One region of the Aeribacillus composti genome, then DNA from elsewhere that is predicted to be linked to it. Evidence: riboswitches for the same ligand, from Rfam matches in the RefSeq annotation. Region 1 holds a riboswitch; each other region holds the start of a gene.

Region 1 (6,439 bases):
CCATTTCACAGCACGTTCCTCCTTCCTTCCGATTAATGTCCTTCGTGCTGATGGCTTTCATGTTCACGATTATCATGATGATCAGATTCAACTTCCTCCAATTTTATGGTACCGTGCTTTTCTTTTGCAGGGATATTGTCTAAATGCTCACCTGGTTTCGCAAAATCAACCCACGCCAAATGTGTTCCAGAAAAAGTCAATTTATCTTTTAAAACTCCGACTTGGATGATTTCGTTAAATTGTTTTTTCGTCAGCAATGGAGCTGATGCTTGTGTTTCTTTCACCCATTTATAAAAATCTTCTTTTTCCATTGCGTTCACATCAAATGTTTGATGGGCAAATCCTTCTCCTGTAAAATTTGAATTCCGCCCTTTAAACGTACCGACATGATCAGCCTGCAAATAAAGAGTCATTCCCATTCCAGCCATATTATATTTTTGTCCGCCCAGCTCTGGAATCCATAAAGCGCTCATCCCGCCGACAGCTGTCAATTTAAATTCAACTGGAACATCTTTTGGAATGTTGACATAATTGACTGTTTCAATATTTTCCTCCGGATAGCTGAAAATCCATTTCCAATCGGCTGCTGTCGCATGAATTACAATTGGTTCAACCCCTCTAGATTCCTTCGGCGGTTTTTCAAGCTCAAAAGTCGCCTTAATCGTTGGTATCGCCAATGCAATGACAATCAACACAGGAATAGCTGTCCAAATGATTTCCAGAAGTGTATTTCCGTGCTGGTCAGGAGGCTCATAATCAAGATTTTCTGGTCTCTCCCTGTATTTCCATAAAATAATGGCAAACAGCACAAAGATGACAACAATAATAAACAGCATAAACCAAATTGACCAAAGGATTAAATCCTTTTGAACCTCTGCAACAGGTCCTTTCGGATTTAATAAAACAAAGCGTTCACTGCAACCTGTCAACAAAAAAAGTAATGACAGTGGTAAAACCTTCATAAACAAGTTCAACCATTTTTGTTGTTGTGCCGGCATTTTCGATCCCTCTCAAATCAGAAATGTTTTAAATTTTCATAAAAAACCGACTTAATCGATTCAAAAAATAATTGAGTTGTAAATGAACTTTATCACATTTTTATCGAAATAAACTTTAATTCAAAAAACAGTCAAGAAACGATAAATTTTTTGTAAAATTTTTGCCACGAATCTGACACAATATAGAGAAATTCCGTTTTTTCAGGGAATCTTCTCTATATTTTCCAAATAAAAGCTGATGGGAATGTATTTTCGAGGGATGTACATGAAGAAGCTGAAAAATGACGTTTTCATCTGTTTTCTTGAACCGATGTATCATTCTAAATTTGCCAAGTGAGGAAATAAGCAAAATGAGTTAGCAGCCGAGTCAGGGGAAAAATAAACAAATTCATGCTGAAAGGAAGAGTTCGGATAAATGACTTACATACAATTTTCTGTTCAAAAATAAAGCTCCTATCTTCATAAAATCGAGATAGGAGCTGAAGCTTTAGTTTAAATTCAATCCTTTTTTCTGAACAAATTGCTTCATGTACATTCTTGTCGGATTCGAAAGCATGCGAGCCATTTGACCAGTCCAAGTATCTTTGCGAATCCCGTTTGTTCGCTGATCATAATAATTGGATACTATTTCATTATATTGTTCAAGCTCGCGCACATATGCTTCTTGATCTTGCTTATATTCTTCCTCATGATAAATATGCTCAAAAGGTATTCTTGGTTTTTTCGCCGTTTCTTTTGCAGGGTAGCCGACAGTTAATGCAAAAAGAGGGATGACCTTGTTTGGAATTTTCAACAGCCTCGATACTTCTTCTAAATTATTGCGGATGCCTCCGATGTAGCAAATGCCGAGTCCCATTGACTCAGCCGCCAACGCAGCATTTTGAGCGGCCAGTGCAGCATCAATGAGAGCTACCATAAATTTTTCAGTGCTCCTCAATGAATCTTCTACATTTTTGCCTTCCATTTCACCAATGACTTCATGACGGTGCAAATCAGCGCAAAAAATAAATAAATGTCCGCTCTTCTCTACGTAAGCTTGGTTTCCTGCCAGTTCAGCGAGCTTTTTTTTCGTTTGTATATTTTTCACCCCGATAATGGAATAGGCTTGCATGTAACTTGAAGTTGAAGCGGCTTGGGCGCATTCGACAATTAATCGGATTTGCTCATCTGTCAAAGGCCGATCCTCAAAATGACGAACGGAACGGTGATTTAAAATGGTTTTGATAATATCGTTCAACATAATCATCCTTTCTATGATCTCACTTATTTTTTGAAAAATCACACTTCTTCCAATCCAAGTATTAACATGAAAATGCTGCTCTTTCAAATGATTCGTATTGAAAAATACGTTTTTTACAGCTCCTTTTTCAGTGAAGGCTCCAAGCATCTAATTTTACCATCGTATCTCAAACTATTCACTGCAACGATCCTGTATTGTAAACAACAAAATTTTTCAAATTTACGTTATTAGAAAAATTAAATTTTAAAAACGACCCTATAAACATTTCGCAATTTGTATGCGAATTTCTGCTTCTGTCCATTGATTTCCCAAAATAGGGCAGCACTTTTCTGAACCTAAAAAATAGGGATTGAAAAAACAAAAAAAATCATCTATTCTGATAATTATAGTTTCATATAGTGTTCCAAGCAGCAGGTGCGTCATATTGCGTCGGCAATATGCGCTTAAAAGGGAAGATTGGTGAAATTCCAACACGGTCGCGCCACTGTGATGGGGAGCTTTTGGCCATCATCCACTGTTTCAATTTTTGAAATGGGAAGGAGGATCGAAAGCGATGATCCTAAGTCAGGAGACCTGCCTGTTGTATGCACTGCCACCTACGCGTCATAGGGAGGAGTGATGAAGCCATGTTGAGATTTAAGCCCTTCATGTATCTCAACACGAGTTAGAGTCCACAATTCCCTCTTTCACGCGTAAAAAGAGGGTTTTTATTATGTGTTGAGATACAAATCAAATGGGGGTGTCATTATTGACATTAATTAGTTCAAATCTTGGCTATCCAAGAATTGGTGAAAGAAGAGAATGGAAAAGAGCGCTGGAATCATTTTGGAACGGAAACATTTCAGAAAGCAGCTTGGAGGAAACATTAAAAGATATACGTCTTCTCAATCTGAAAAAACAGAAGGAAAAAGGAATAGACCTGATTCCTGTCGGAGATTTTTCATTATATGACCATGTCCTCGATACTGCTTTTATGTTTGGGTATATTCCTTCTAGATTCCAGCATATGGAGCCGACTTCATTAAAAACATATTTTGCAATGGCTAGAGGCTCTGATGAAGCAGAAGCAATGGAAATGACCAAATGGTTCAACACAAACTACCATTATATTGTTCCGGAGCTTGAAAATAAAACGCCGGCGTTAGTAAAGAACCGTCTGCTTGAACTTTTTCAGGAAGCGAAAAACGAGCTGAATATTGAAGCAAAACCGGTTTTGCTAGGTCCAATTACTTTTTTAAAGCTGGCAAAACAATACGATCAACACGATTTTCATAAACATTTGTCTGCTTTAATTCCTGTTTACGTCCAATTGTTGACGGAACTTGCTCAGGCCGGTGCGAAATGGGTGCAAATTGATGAGCCGATTCTTGTACAGGAGCTGGATGATTCATCGATTCCTTTGTTTAAAGAGGTATACGATGCTTTCCACAAAGCGCTTCCTTCGTTAAATATCATTTTGCAAACATACTTTGAAAGTATAACCCATTATCAAGAAATCGTGTCTCTTCCTGTCGCTGCAATTGGCCTGGACTTTGTACATGATCATGGCGTCAATCTGTCGAACATCAAAACGCTCGGCTTTCCGAAAGACAAAATTCTCGCAGCTGGTTTGATCGACGGACGCAACATTTGGAAAGCATCCTTAGTATCAAAAGCTAAGGAAATCGATGATCTTGCGCAATATGTAGATATTAATAGATTGATCATTCAGCCTTCATGCAGCTTGCTTCATGTACCTGTCACAGTTCAAAACGAACAGAGCTTGCCGTCCATATTGAAAAATGCTCTTTCCTTTGCTGATGAAAAATTGGATGAAGTAAATGAACTTGCTCAATATGCAAAAGGAAAAAGAACGATCGATGATTTAAAACAATATGACCGCTCTTATACGGATTTTATCCATTCTTCCTTTCGGACAAATGAGAAGGTTCAAGAGGCCACCAAAAATATCGGAGCATATCCAACGAAACGTGTGGATTATACCGAACGGCAAAAACTGCATAAAAAAAGATGGAATCTGCCGATTTTACCAACTACTACGATCGGAAGCTTTCCGCAGACGAAAGAAATCCGGCAAATCCGCTTAAAATGGCGGAAAGGCGAATATACAAACGAGCAGTATGAATCGGTCATCAATAATGAAATAAAAAAATGGATTGACATTCAAGAACAGCTCGGTTTAGACGTATTCGTCCATGGGGAATTTGAACGGACCGATATGGTCGAATTTTTCGGGGAAAAATTAAATGGAATTGCTGTTACGAATAACGGCTGGGTGCAATCATACGGGTCACGATGCGTGAGACCGCCGATTATTTACGGAGATGTAGCATTTGATCAGCCGATGACCGTAAAAGAAAGCGTATATGCACAATCACTGACAAGCAAGCCTGTTAAAGGGATGCTGACAGGACCTGTCACGATCCTAAACTGGTCATTTGTGCGCAATGACATCGACCGTATAAGCGTTCTTCGCCAGCTCGCCCTTGCCATTCGCGAAGAAGTGCTAGCTTTAGAGAAAAATGGAATAGGCATGATTCAAGTTGATGAGCCTGCATTACGTGAAGGATTGCCTCTGAAACAATCAAAACAAAAAGAATATATCGAAGGAGCTGCTGAAGCCTTCAAGCTCGCCACCAGCTCTGTTCGCCCGGAAACACAAATCCATACTCATATGTGCTATTCGCAATTTGAGGATATCATGGAGGCAATTGATGACCTTGATGCGGATGTCATTTCTATTGAATCTTCCCGAAGCCATGGAGAGCTTGTTCATGCTTTTGAAACGTATCAATATAAAAGAGAGATTGGCTTAGGCGTATATGACATTCACAGCCCGCGAATTCCATCCGTTGAAGAAATGGCAAAAAATATCGACCGCGCCTTAGCAGTGCTTGACGTGCGCCAGTTTTGGGTTAACCCTGACTGCGGCCTAAAAACAAGATCAGTGGATGAAACGATTAGTGCTTTAAAAGTCATGGTCGAAGCTGCGAAAACCTATCGAGAAAAAATAACTGCTGCACAAATTTAAGAAAAGTGTAGGCCGATTCTCTCAGCAGTCAAATCCCGATAAAACCGGCAGAAATGTCAGTTTCTATACTTTCATTTAAAAAAGGAGCCTTGCCGCTCCTTTTTTACGTTTATAAAAGAACTCCCCTTTCGCCGACTTTCAAAAGCCGAACCTACATGTAAATATTTTATATCCACAAAATCTTATTGAAAAAAAATGTTTCACATCGTTTCTTTCTTCAGTTGAGCTGCACTTTCCTTAACATCATCCGCTAGACAAATGGCAGAAATGACGGAGATGCCGTCTGCTCCGCTAGCGATCACCTGACCGGCGTTGGCGATGTTGATCCCGCCAATTCCGACAATAGGGATGTCGATCCCTTGTTTGCGCATGCTTTCAATCAATTTTGGACCTTGTGGCTTTTTTGCATCCTCTTTCGTGTTTGTAGAAAAGATTGGCCCCACACCGATATAATCAGCGCCTTGGACAACCGCCTTTTGCGCCTCTTCAATTGTATGTGCAGAAACGCCTAAAATTTTGTCACCGATTTTTTTCCGGACAAGATCAGCCGGTTCATCCTCTTGCCCGATATGAACGCCGTCTGCATCTAGTTCAATAGCCAGATCAACGTCATCGTTGACAATAAACGGAATGTGATGTTTTTGGCAAATAGCCTGCAGCTCTTTTCCAAGCCGCCATTTTTCTTCGCCTGTTAAAGCCCACGCACCTTTTTCACGGTATTGAAAAAGCGTAATTCCGCCTGCAATCGCCTCTTCAAGCACATCAGCAGGCTTCCTTTTGCAGTTTACACTGCCCATAATAAAATACACCTTTAGCAGCTCCCGCATTTTATTTGCCGACACTCGCGCCATGTTTATCACCTTTGCTTTATTTTTTTACAAAAGACCCTTTTTTCAGCAACTCGTCTCCCGTCACCTTTGCCAGCTGGTTCAATAATTCAATTTGAAAGCTTCCAGGACCTTTTTCTTCCGTTAAATCAAATGCGATTTCTGCAGCGACCCCATAAGTGACGAGGCCGGCTACTGAAGCAGCAAGAAAGTCCTTTTCAACGGCTGAAAAAGCACCGATAATGGAAGTCAATAAACATCCTGTTCCGGTAACTTTTGTTAAAATTGGATGGCCGTTTTGAATCAAATACGTTGTCTTCCCATCCGTTGCCACGTCTTCTTT
Region 2 (6,439 bases), 1.5 Mb from region 1:
CCCTAAAATAGGGATATCCCTTGAATCGGGAGAAGGGGTTTTCGGTTGAGGTGTTGATGAACGGGATGAATCTGTCTTTTGGCCTGATTGTGCCGTTCCTTGTTCTGCAGGGGTTAATATAAATGCATCCTTGTATCCTAATTGAACAAGCCTTGCCAACTGGTCTTTTGCATTTTGCAAATTTTTAAATGCTCCTGTTTGAACGCGGAAATAACTTGCTCCGTCCACCATCGCAGCGGAAAGGAAACTATCAACATTTTTTCCTTTCAGTTCATTTATCAGCTTTTCTGCATTTTCTCGGTTTTTAAAGGAACCGGCAATGACTTTGTACATCCTGCTGCCTGCAGCGGGCGATGGCTGCGGAGTTGGGGTGGTGCGTGTCGACTTTCTGGGCAAATTAAGCGCTTTTCCGATTCCATCGGCTAAGCTTGCTGCATAGTCGCTCATAAAGTCAGACGATGTTAAAAGTTTGATGTCATTCGAATGGTCAATAAACAATGTTTCCAAAAGAACCGCAGGCATTTTTGTTTCTCTTAATACGTGAAAATTGGCGCTTTTTTTGCCCCGATCCTTTACGCTATATTTCGGACCGATGACGCTCATAATTTGATCATGGATGACGGACCGGTATTGGATCGTTCTTGGAGAGGCCCCTCCGTTATAAACATAGCTTTCAAAACCTGTTCCTCCGCCGGCATTAATATGAATGGAACAGAAAAAATCAACATTCTCTCGATTAGCCATGGATGATCTTTCTGACAAACCGACTGTTCGATCGTCTGTGCGCGTCATGAGCACGTTGACTTGGTAATGTTCAAGTAAATGTTGTCTTGCCAAGAGGGCAATAGTCAACGTAAAATCTTCTTCCTCATAATTTCTATAGGTTGCGCCGGGATCGCTTCCTCCGTGGCCAGGGTCTAAAAGAACGGTTGTCACTGCAATATCCTCCTTCGTTTTCAAACATCCAATTCGCTTGTCTGCAAATATTTTACTGTAGTTGAGCAATTTTCATTACAATAATTACCATGTAAAAAGAGACAAACGGAGTACCCCTTATGCCACATGAAGCTGTTTTTTAACGACATCAATGGGAATATCTTGTTTCGCTGCATCGTAAATAAACTCCACGAGGCTATGTCCTTTCTTCTTTCGAAGGAAGTCAAGCCCGGTAGAGAAATCGCTGTTGGATTCGACCATACTGTACACATAAGCGAGTTGCACCAAGATCCAATACCGTTTCACCGCCCGACGTTGACGAACGCGGTACCCATCGAGCTTCAGCTGGTCTTTCGCTTGTCGAAAAAAGCATTCGATCGACCAACGCTGGGCATAGTAGCGCAAGATCTCTTCATCGCTTAGCTCCCGGTCGGTGCTCAAGACGCAGTGAAGATGTTCAGGTGTCATCGGCTGATCGGCTTTCCAAGCCAACAACACAACGGCATCATCGAGACCTTTCAGCGCTCCCTCGTAGCGATACACGCGATAACGCTCTTCTCCCACCGTGACGAGATGGGTGTCGTTCGGTTCGATATAGCGGGCAAACTGTTTGGCTTGGATGGCGATGCCTTTTGGATAAAGAACCCGATTCGTCTTGAGCATCGCAATGACGTGGAATCCTTTTTTCAGGCAGGCTTCCACGAGTGTTTTCGATGGGTACCAAGAATCCATCAGCACATAAACAGAACCGTGCACATCCAAAGAAGAAAGCATCTCGATGGCCCATTGACCCTTGCTTTTCCCATCCGCCTTGTCGTAGAGGCGAAACGCAAAGGGAAAGGCTTGCGTCATCGTATGAACCATGAGCCAGACGAGAGAGTGTCCCCAAATCGACTTTTTGTCCGCGTGAGAATAATGCCAATTACACCCTTCAATAGCGTGTTTCGCCTGTGACGAAGGCTTCGTTTTTCGGCAGATCGTATCATCGATCGAAACAAAAATGGGGTGATTCTTTCGCTTGGCCGTTCGTTCCACATGACGAAGCATCCACTGCTGGAGTTTGCGAAGCAAGATTTCTTCATCCCAAGGGCTTTTCGTGAAAAAATGGCTCAGTGTCGTTCGATGGTTGGGATGAAAGCTCTCATGATGCAGATCGGTCAAGGTTCCCACAAATCCTTTCGTTGTCAGCGCATCGATAATATGAACGAGATGCTTCATGACCGGCTTAGAGAAATAAAGGGCCAGCCCCAACATTGCGAAAAACTTGTCGATTCCTTGGTGATGTGGTAGTCTATTCATGAGACATGAACCTCCTTGAGAATGGTTTGGTGACACATCTATTCTAATCAAGGAATCGGGTTCATGTCTCCTTTTTTGTTCGGATGTAAATTTATGTTAGTGAATTTGCTCATCTACAGTATTTTATTCAAGTAATGGAAAGGAAGTTCAAAAAAATTTTATTTTTAGCGAAAACTGTATCGAAATCCAAAACATTTAGGTCAATTTGTCGATTTTTTGCATTTTCTTCCTACCAGAATTCAATCAAATCATGTATAATACATTTCGTCATAACATTATACCAAAAAGCAAACAGGTGCCGGCACATAGCTGCCAGCTTAAAAGGGAAGTTTGGTGAAAATCCAACGCGGTCCCGCCACTGTGAATGGGAGCAACCTGGGAAAACCACTGTTTCAACGGGAAGGTCCAGGAAGCGATGACCATGAGCCAGGAGACCTGCCTGTTTGAGCACACCTAAAACCCTACGCGGATAGGGAGGTGTTTGAAAACAATACATATGTACGTTTTCAGACATCTTCTTATCGAATTCAAGAAGATGTTTTTTATTGGAGGAGGAAAATGATGAAAAAACTATCTGCACTATTTTTAGCCTTATTACTTCTATTTGGAATTGCGGCTGGATGCGGCCAACAAAATACATCAGAGCCGTCTGAAAACAAAAGCAATCAAAAGACGGAAGAGACGGCTTCACAATTTCCGGTGAAGGTCAAGGACGGTTTAGGAAATGAGGTGACGGTAAACGAAAAACCGGAGCGGATTGTTTCGCTAATTCCAAGCAATACTGAAATTGCCTATGCTTTAGGGTTGGGTGAACAAATTGTCGGTGTAAGTGATAATGACAACTATCCGGAAGATGTTCAAAACAAAGAAAAGGTTGGCGGGATGGAATTTAATGTTGAAAAAATTATTTCTTTAAAACCGGATCTTGTTTTAGCGCATGCTTCCAGCGCCCATAACTCGCAGGAAGGGCTGAAGCAGCTGAAAGATGCGGGAATAAATGTTTTTGTAGTCGAAGATGCCCAATCATTTGATAAAGTGTATGACTCCATCCAGACAATCGGCAAAATTACAGGGACAAGTGACAAAGCCGAAGATATTGTGGCTGAGATGAAAACGAAACTGGCGGATATTCAAGAAAAAGGAAAAACGATTCCGGATGATCAAAAAGTGTCTGTTTTTGTCGAAGTGAATCCCGCACCACAAATCTATACGACTGGAAAAGGAACGTTTATGGATGAAATGCTAACGATCATTGGAGCAAAAAATGCAGCGGGCGATCAAGAAGGCTGGCCGCAAATGACGGAAGAAGCCGTTGTAAAACTGAACCCAGACGTCATTGTGACGACATACGGCTATTACGTCGATAAAGCTGTTGACCAGGTGTTGGCACGCAAAGGATGGGAAAATGTATCAGCGGTGAAAAATAAACGGGTTTACGATGTGCATTCCGACTTGGTGAGCCGCCCAGGCCCAAGATTGGTTGAAGGAGTAGAAGAACTTGCGAAAGCAATTTATCCGGATGTCTACAAAAAATAAACATGTGGTCGCCTATACGGCGACCGCTTGTTTTCTTATTTTTTCCGTCTTTTTAGGAATTTCTATCGGAACGTTTCACATCACGTTTAAGGATATTTTCCAAATAATTTTCAATCAACTGTTTCATACTGGTTTGGCGCCGGACATTGATGAAAGCATGAAAAGCATTGTGCTTGATATTCGACTTCCTCGTGTCGTTTTAGCCGGACTTGTCGGAGCCTCGCTTGCAATGGCGGGGGCTTGTTATCAAGGGCTTTTGCAAAACCCTTTGGCAGATCCTTATACGCTCGGTGTTTCATCAGGTTCTTCTTTAGGTGCTGTACTTGTTCTTTTTTTCGGCATTCAAATTCCTTTTTTCGGCTCATTCACTTTGCCGGTTGTCAGCATTTTTACGGGTTTTTTAACGATTTTGGCTGTGATTTTGTTCGCCAATTTCATTGAAAAAACGATGAGGATTGAAACCATTGTGCTGACCGGAATTATTTTAAGTTCCTTTTTAAGTGCTTTCATTTCGTTGATGATTGCCCTGACAGGAGAAGAATTGCGACAAATTGTCAACTGGCTGTTAGGAAGCGTTGCGATGCGCGGCTGGGGATACGTTTTGATGCTTTTGCCGTTTTTTTTAATCGGGTCCATTTTGATTTTTGTAAACGGAACAGAATTAAACGCTCTGTCCTTTGGCGAAGAAAAGGCGAAGCAGCTTGGGGTCCATGTAAAAAGGAGAAAGCTGTTTATTTTAGCATCATCCTCTTGTTTAGCCGGTGCGGCCGTTGCCATCAGCGGAACGATTGGGTTTGTCGGTCTTGTCATCCCGCATGTAAACAGGCTGCTTTGGGGAAGTGATTATCGCCATCTTCTCCCTCTGTCCGCCATTTTTGGCGCCGCTTTTTTAATTTTGGCGGATCTCGTTTCAAGAACGATCGTGTCGCCGACAGAACTTCCGATCGGTGTGATCACGGCTTTAATCGGCGCTCCCAGCTTTGCCTTTATTTTAATGAAACAAAGAATGGAAAGAAGAGGGTAACATGCTGCAAGTCAAGAACATTTCGGGAGGCTATCAAGAGCGAAAGATTATCGAAAACCTTTCCTTCTCAGTAAAAAAAGGGGAAATATTTGGCATTTTGGGGCCAAACGGGAGTGGAAAGACGACACTATTAAAAATGATCAGCGGGATTCTTCCGGTTAAAAGCGGCACGATCGAGCTTGCCGGCAAACCTCTTTCTGCTTATTCTCCGAAAAAATTGGCGCAAAACATCGCTTCATTGCCGCAAATCCCAACGCAAATGTTTGATTATACCGTTTGGGAGACAGTGGCGCTCGGCCGTTATCCTTTTCAAACGGGTTTCTTCAAGCGGTTGACGGGAGAAGATGAACAAATCATCCAAAAGACCATGGAGCAGACGAATATTTCCCACTTAAAAAATAAAGCGATCAATGAATTAAGCGGCGGGGAAAAACAGAGGGTTTTTTTAGCGCAGGCTCTTGCACAAAACCCCGTTTTGCTTTTATTAGATGAACCCACGAACCATCTTGATATTTCCCATCAAAAAATCATGCTTGATCAGTTGAAAAATTGGACACAATCAAATGGATTAACGGTTGTCTCAATTTTTCATGATTTGAATTTAGCAAGCCTTTATTGTGACAAACTGCTGTTATTAAAAGATGGAAAAGCGGTTGCCGTTGATAATCCATCTGTCGTGATGAACGAAAAAACGATTGAACAGGTGTATGGTGTTTCGATTGTCAAACAATCACATCCGGAGCTTGCCCGCCCGCAAATGCTGCTTATACCCGAACAGAAACAGGAAGAAACATATAAAGTGACAAAAAGGGACATTGTTCAGACGAAGGAACTCATCTATTTAAAAGCGGCATCGCCGCTCAAAACCCTTTCATCTGCCATTATTGGCGGAGGATTTGGCTGGCACAGCACTTTTGTCAACCGTCATGTCGATAAAAGCTACAATTGTCAAGACAGCCGTTCGGAAATGGCCGATTTTCTGCAGAAAAACGGGTTTGATCAACATGCAACAGTCGCCATGATGACCGCGGCTTGTTTGGAAGATGGGGTAGTCAGCGAGCTTGAAGCAGAAGGAGTCTCCGTTGTCATTGTTGTGACAGCAGGACTTTCCAATGCAGTGGATGCAGCAAATAGTATAAAACGGAATGGCATAGCTTCAGGGACGATCAATACATGGATTTTGATAAACGGACGGTTATCTGATCAAGCATTTATTGAAAGTGTGATGACGGCAACAGAAGCCAAAACGAAGGCGCTGGCTGATGAAAAAGTGTTGGATCCTGTCTCCAATACGATTGCAACAGGCACTTCAACGGATAGCATATTAGTGGCTGCCACGCAAAAGGGCATTTTTCATCAGCACGCTGGCACGATCACAACACTTGGAAGATTGGTCGGCAGGGGGGTATATGAGAGTACAATTCAAGCGATTCAGCTAAATAAAAAAAGAAGGGGAAGGACATGACAGAACATGTAATTGCGATTATGCTGGCGTTTGTAATCGATCAAGTCATCGGGGATCCGAAAAATGCCCCCCATCCCGTCCGCTTGTTTGGCTGGTCTATTGCGTTTTGCGAACGGCGCCTCAACAAAGGGCGCTTTAAGAAAGAAAAAGGTATGGCGATGATCATGCTGGTCGGTTTA
Region 3 (6,439 bases), 710 kb from region 1:
TTCGAACCTGCGACCCCCAGCACCCCATGCTGGTGCTCTACCAAGCTGAGCTACATCCCGCTGGACAATCTGTATTATAAAGAAAAAATCGATACATGACAATATGATTCAAATAAGTTTTTAAAATATAGCGCCTAGCTGGTAGCCGAGAAAGGCAAACAAAAGACCGAACGCATAGCTTGAAAGAAAATAGCAAATGGACACTGTTTTTTGTTTTTCTGTTAACAGCTGTTTATTTTCAAGCTGAAACGTAGAAAAGGTGGTAAAGGCTCCTAAACATCCTGTTCCAAATAACAGTAGATATGCTTCTGAAATATTCATGCCGATCAAAAGGCCGAGCAGGAAAGATCCGCTGACATTGATAATAAATGTCGCAACAGGAAACTTCATATTGCTTTTCTTTTTAATCCAATTGGTGACGATCAAGCGGGCATTAGCTCCTAAAAAACCTCCGATTCCTACAACGATAAAGTTGAAAAGCATTACTCTTCACTCCTATTCATGACGGGCCGTTCGTGCGTTGTGCTGGGAAAGCATTTTTCGGCCAAGATGATAACCAGACGAAACAAATAAATAACCGCCTATTAAGCTTGACAATGTATACATAATGGCTGTTTCCCATTTATCGGCAATCATCAATTGAATGTTCTCAAAACTGAAGGTTGAAAATGTTGTGAATGACCCGATTAAGCCAGTACCGATCGCTGCGGCAAAATGGGGAGGAAATCCTTTTATTTTAAATACATATTCAGTCAACCATCCTAAAAGAAAACTTCCAGCCAAATTGGCTAAAAGTGTCGCTGCTGGGAAAGATCCTGTCCAAAATCTGGAAGTCCATAGGCCGACACTGTATCGAAGACAGGCACCTGCTATCCCGCCCAAACCGACTAATAAATAAATCATTATCTTCACCTCGCAATGGTGGAAAACAACATAGCTCTTTTTAGCCAATATGATTTTCTTAATCTTCGTGAAAACTATATTTCTTTTTTTAGGGCATCGCCTTTGTAATTGCTTCTATAATGAACGCAATACAAGCTAAAAAGATAGTCAGTAAAGTTGAACATAACAATATGTTTCTGATGACGACAGCAGCTTTGTCACATCTGCTGAAAGTTTGAAAAGCAAAATATACAAAGATGCCTAATAGAATCGAGGCAAACCAACTTATAAAGCCTGTTTTCGTAGCTAATTTTGGCCAATCAAACATCCAAAAATATAGAACAGCGAAATGAATTGTTACTAACAAAATTGACATTATGATCAAGGTTGATTTTAACATAGATCCCCTCCGCACATATTATACCATGGTATGGAAAAATGGGATGCTTAGGTCCCCAAAAGGATAAGCTCTTTTAAGAGAAAGTATTTGCGAAAAATTCTTTCATAGCATTCCTTTTGGTTTGGCAGCAGATAACAAAAAGGGCAGTCTCTGCTGCCCGTTATCATGAGAACGTAAATTTTTACAACTCATCAAAGCCGTTATCAATCGTGTTGACTTTTGTATATTGTCTCGATTTTTGTTCAAAGAAGTCTGATTTTCCTAAGTCCACTTCTTCATAAGCCCGTATCCATTTCAAAGGATTTGTCCGATAGCCTTCAAAAGGACGTTCGAATCCCAGCTGATTGGCACGGAAATTCGCATAAAATTTAATATAGCTCTCCACATCTTTTAAATGCAGGCCTTCAATGTCATTGCCGATAATTACACCGGCCCATTCGATTTCCAGCTCGGCTGCTTTCATAAATGTTTTCGAAACGAATTGTTTCAGTTCATCTGTATCATATTCAGGATATTGCTTCAGCACCGCTTTGAAAATTTTTTCAAACAAACCTACGTGTATTTGTTCATCACGGTTAATGTAGTTAATCATCGTGCTAGTGGCTACCATCTTTTGGTTTCTGGCTAAATTATAAAAGAATGCGAAACCGGAATAGAAAAATAAACCTTCCAGTATGACATCAAAGACGATCGATTTCAACAAATTCTCCACATTCGGATTTTCTGCAAATGCTTTATACCCGTTGGTGACAAATTCATTTCGCTTCCTTAAAACCGGTTCGTTCCGCCAATATTCAAATACTTCATCCTGTACGTTTTTAGGCACGATGCTTGAGAGAATATACGAATATGAATGGTTATGAATCACTTCCTGCTGGGCGAGCAAAATCATTAAGGCGTTTATGCTCGAGTCTGTAATATAATCGGCAACTTTTCCGGCATAATCGGTTTGAATGCTGTCTAATAAAGCTAAGAGGCCGATAATTTTTAAAAATGCGTCCTGTTCTCTTTCTGAAAGCTCAGGAAATTGCTTCACATCTTGAGCCATATTGATTTCAAAAGGTGTCCAAAAGTTTGCGAGCATCCGTTTATATTTTGGATATGCCCACGGGTAGGCGACATCATCCCAATTGAGCACGTTGGAACATTTTCCGTTCACTATTGCTGTTGAACGGTTTGGTGCATCAGGATCCATAATAACTCGTTTTGTTAATGTTTGCTCCATATTAATTCCTCCTTAACTTGCACATGATTCACATTCATAAATGTCGCTTGATGTCGAACGGACATAATACGTTGTTTTCAATCCGGATTTCCAAGCAGTCAAATGAAGCTCCAGCAATTCTTTCGCTTTGATCGTGTTTAGAACGTAAAAGTTGAACGAAATGGACTGGTCAATATGTTTTTGACGCACCGCATTTTGTTTAATGCTCCATGTTTGGTCGATCAAATAAGCGGATTTATAATACCAAGTCGTTTTTGCATTTAAGTCCGGAACAGTAACTGGAATTTTGTAGTCTTTCTTTTCCTCTGAATAAACTTTTTGGAAAATTGGATCGATGCTTGCTGTGCTTCCGGCTATAATGGAGGTCGATGCGTTCGGTGCGACCGCCATTAAATAGCTGTTGCGGATGCCAAAAGTCTGCACCTTTTCCTTTAATTCCTGCCATTTTTTTGACGTATAACCGCGGATCTCAAAATATCGGCCCGTATCCCACTCCGAGCCTTTAAAGAGAGGGTATGCGCCTTTTTCTTTTGCGAGCTCCATACTCGACTGAATGGTTAAATACGCAATTTTTTCATATAATTGATCGACAAATTGGACTGCCTCGTTACTTTCCCATGCAATTTCCTTTAGTGCAAATAAATGATGCATGCCAAACGTTCCAAGACCGATTGCACGGTATTTTTCATTTGTAAGCTTCGCCTGTAATACCGGAATGCTGTTTAAATCGATGACGTTGTCCAGCATCCGCACTTGAATAGGGATTAATCGTTCCAGAACATTATCAGTGACAGCCCGTGCCAAATTGATGGAAGAAAGGTTGCAGACGACGAAATCGCCGGGCTTTTTCACAATGACAATTTTTCCATCTTCGACATATTGTTCTTCAACAGTTGTTGAGCTTTGATTTTGCGCAATCTCTGTGCATAAATTGCTGCAATAAATCATGCCGGCATGCTTGTTTGCGTTTTTCCGATTCACTTCATCACGATAAAACATAAAAGGCGTTCCCGTTTCAAGCTGGCTGATCATAATCCGTTTCATTATTTCAATCGCAGGCACTTTTTCTTTAGATAAGGATGGATGATTCACACACTCAAAATATTTTTCCCGAAAGCTGCCGTTACCTTTTTCTTCATCATAAAAATCTTCCAGATTGAATCCCATGACTTTGCGAACTTCGTGGGGATCGAACAAATACCAGTCTCCGCGCTTTTCAACTTGTTCCATAAATAGATCAGGAATGCATACACCTGTAAATAAATCATGGGTGCGCAGCCGTTCATCTCCGTTATTTAATTTTGCATCAAGGAAAGCGAAAATATCTTTATGCCAAACATCCAAATAAACGGCAATTGCTCCTTTTCTTTGGCCGAGCTGGTCGACGCTCACCGCCGTATTATTTAATTGCTTCATCCAAGGAATGACACCTGATGAAACTCCTTTGAACCCCCGGATATCGCTTCCGCGGCTTCTGATTTTCCCCAAATACACTCCAATGCCTCCGCCGCTTTTAGAAACATTGGCAATATCAGTGTTCGAATCATAAATGCCTTGAAGGCTGTCGTCTACCGTATCAATAAAGCAGCTTGAAAGCTGACCGACTGATTTTCCTGCATTAGCCAATGTCGGTGTTGCAACCGTCATATATAAATGGCTCAATGCCCAATACGCTTCCTTTACAAGATGCAAACGTTTGGATGGATGCTCTTTCATCATTAACGTCATAGCGATGATCATAAAACGTTCCTGTGGAAGCTCAAATGTTCGTTTATGAAAATCTTTAGCTAAATACCGGTCGTAAAGGGTCCTTAATCCGATGTATGTAAACAGCTTGTCCTTCTCAGGATCAATGGCATTTCCCAGCTCCATAATTTCCTCTTTTGAATAATGCTCTAGCAAAAGAGGGCTGTAGATTCCAAGATCGGTTAATGTTTCGATTAACAAATAAAAATCGCCGTAGCCCGGTTGGTTGTAATTTCTGTTTTGGCTCGCTTCATGGTAAATTTTTTCAAGAAATACGTGTGCAGCTAAAAAAGTCCAATCCGGCTCACTTTCCGAAATGTTTGCTAAAGCTTCAATAATCAGCAGGTTTGTAAATTTTTCAAGATCATCAATCTGCTGGTATTGTAAGGTTGTCAGCACTCTTTCGCTGTATTCATGAAAGGAAAGGGACGGAAACTTTTCTTCAAGCTGCCTTAGATAAAGTTCCAAATCGCTCCTGTTAAAATGATTTTGAAAAACCTCGTATAGATTTAATGCTTTCGTAATATTCATCAAACATCCTCCTTATCAAAATAAAAAACCGCTCAGGAAGCTGAGCGGATCAAACGATGATTAAAAAGGAGGCAGTTTACAAGGCGAAACTACTCCATTCAAACCATCGTTTCATCTTCCCAACCCCCGAAGAATTAGAAACGTTCGGACAAAGGCAGGTCTCCTGACTCGTGCTTCATCCTACTTTGAATCCTTCCCATACGAAACGTACAGTGGATTATTCATTTCGTAGCACTCACAGTTGCGGGGACAGTTCCGGATTCTCACCGGATTCCCTTTTAAGCTGAAAACAGCACCTTTGTCGTTAGGTTTTCAATATATAGTATTTAATTGTTTTTTATTACACAATATATAGATTTTGATGTTATATATTCATCATAATCGTACTTGGCGAAAATTGCAATAAAAAAGTGAGGCTGATTGAAATTTTGCAACCTCACGAAACAATTAATGAAACTGAATATCAATTTTCTTTTTGTTGTTTTCGGTTTGTTTTGGAATACGGATTTCCAAAACGCCATTTTTATATGTCGCGCTCACTTCTTCTTCTTTTACATTTGCCGGCAATGCAACAGCGCGGTGAAACCGCCCGACAAACCGTTCGCGTCTATGCATTTCTTCTTCCTTTACTTCTTTGCTTCTTTGAATTGTGCCGCTGATCGTAAGAACGTTGCGATCAAGATGAATGTCAACGTCTTCCTTTTTTTCAAGGCCGGGCAAATCACACGTAACAATTACTTCATTAGCAGTTTCATGAATATCAAGCCGGGGGGTATTCATAGTCTCAAAGTTTTCAAAAAAATGCGGGAAGCTTTCAGAAAAAACGCGATTCATGTTTCGTCTAAATTGGTTGATCTCAGAAAAAGGATCGTAAGGAATGAGAGCCATATGATTGTTCCTCCTTTGATTTTTTTACAGAAAATATTATTTGTGTTGGGAAGAGAAATATACATAAAGCAAAATTCCAATTATTGTTTTCAATGTCCGGTGTATCCAAAGTTATTTCGGAATAGAGCTCTTTCAGATTTTTACTATTTATAATCGCCTTTAAACATGTTTTTCGTCAACAGTAATCTTTAGTTTTATAGAAAATATTTCATTTTCGAATATTGAATTTAACGAATTTGAATAAATTTTAAAAATTAATTGAAAAAATTGTTGATCATCTATTTTTAATTGCCGATATATACAATGGACACTAATAATGAATTTTGAAGGGGAAATCAACCAATGTTTAAAAAAAGAAAACAAGTTCCATCACTTTTTGAAAAACAAGTAGATCTTCAACAAGTAAAACTTGAAGTGACTGATGAAAAATATCAAAGACAATTAGCGATGGTTGGCCTGACAAAGGATGATCTTATTTGTACTCTTATATTAAAAGATGCGATTGAAGAAAACATAAAGTTTATTATCGATGCATTTTATGATGCTCTCCATCAAGAACAATTTTTGATTGACTTAATTAATAAATACAGCTCGATCGAAAAGCAGAAGGAAAGATTGAAAAAACATGTGCTGCTTATGTTTAGCGGATCCTTGACAGATGAAGATATAACAAGAATGAAGCGGATTGCTGTAGCCCACGTCCGCATTGGATTAGATACGATTTGGTACATGAGTTCATTCCAGCAATTACAGAAATCTATTTTTTC

What was found. Region 1 has a riboswitch for cobalamin ahead of metE (5-methyltetrahydropteroyltriglutamate--homocysteine S-methyltransferase). Riboswitches for the same ligand answer to the same signal wherever they lie in the genome.
Region 2: linked by a shared signal. The riboswitch ahead of RI196_RS06620 (ABC transporter substrate-binding protein) and the one ahead of metE (5-methyltetrahydropteroyltriglutamate--homocysteine S-methyltransferase) in region 1 are both predicted to bind cobalamin.
Region 3: linked by a shared signal. The riboswitch ahead of RI196_RS14575 (ribonucleoside-diphosphate reductase subunit alpha) and the one ahead of metE (5-methyltetrahydropteroyltriglutamate--homocysteine S-methyltransferase) in region 1 are both predicted to bind cobalamin.

Annotation. Positions count from the first base shown of each region.
Region 1 covers NZ_CP134501.1:3,698,445-3,704,883, forward strand. Annotated here, with positions in the region: gene qoxA (cytochrome aa3 quinol oxidase subunit II) at 33-998, opposite strand; gene nfsA (oxygen-insensitive NADPH nitroreductase) at 1,486-2,235, opposite strand; cobalamin riboswitch at 2,634-2,833, shown strand; gene metE (5-methyltetrahydropteroyltriglutamate--homocysteine S-methyltransferase) at 2,972-5,269, shown strand; gene thiE (thiamine phosphate synthase) at 5,470-6,120, opposite strand; gene thiM (hydroxyethylthiazole kinase) at 6,137-6,439, opposite strand, start outside.
Region 2 covers NZ_CP134501.1:1,333,419-1,339,857, forward strand. Annotated here, with positions in the region: gene RI196_RS06610 (N-acetylmuramoyl-L-alanine amidase) at 1-936, opposite strand, end outside; gene RI196_RS06615 (IS701 family transposase) at 1,054-2,235, opposite strand; cobalamin riboswitch at 2,512-2,692, shown strand; gene RI196_RS06620 (ABC transporter substrate-binding protein) at 2,797-3,771, shown strand; gene RI196_RS06625 (FecCD family ABC transporter permease) at 3,734-4,795, shown strand; gene RI196_RS06630 (adenosylcobinamide amidohydrolase) at 4,797-6,260, shown strand; gene cbiB (adenosylcobinamide-phosphate synthase CbiB) at 6,257-6,439, shown strand, end outside.
Region 3 covers NZ_CP134501.1:2,992,693-2,999,131, reverse strand. Annotated here, with positions in the region: tRNA gene RI196_RS14595 (tRNA-Pro) at 1-60, opposite strand, end outside; gene crcB (fluoride efflux transporter CrcB) at 121-483, opposite strand; gene crcB (fluoride efflux transporter CrcB) at 496-903, opposite strand; gene RI196_RS14580 (ribonucleotide-diphosphate reductase subunit beta) at 1,464-2,507, opposite strand; gene RI196_RS14575 (ribonucleoside-diphosphate reductase subunit alpha) at 2,520-4,784, opposite strand; cobalamin riboswitch at 4,921-5,099, opposite strand; gene RI196_RS14570 (Hsp20/alpha crystallin family protein) at 5,232-5,672, opposite strand; gene RI196_RS14565 (globin-coupled sensor protein) at 6,015-6,439, shown strand, end outside.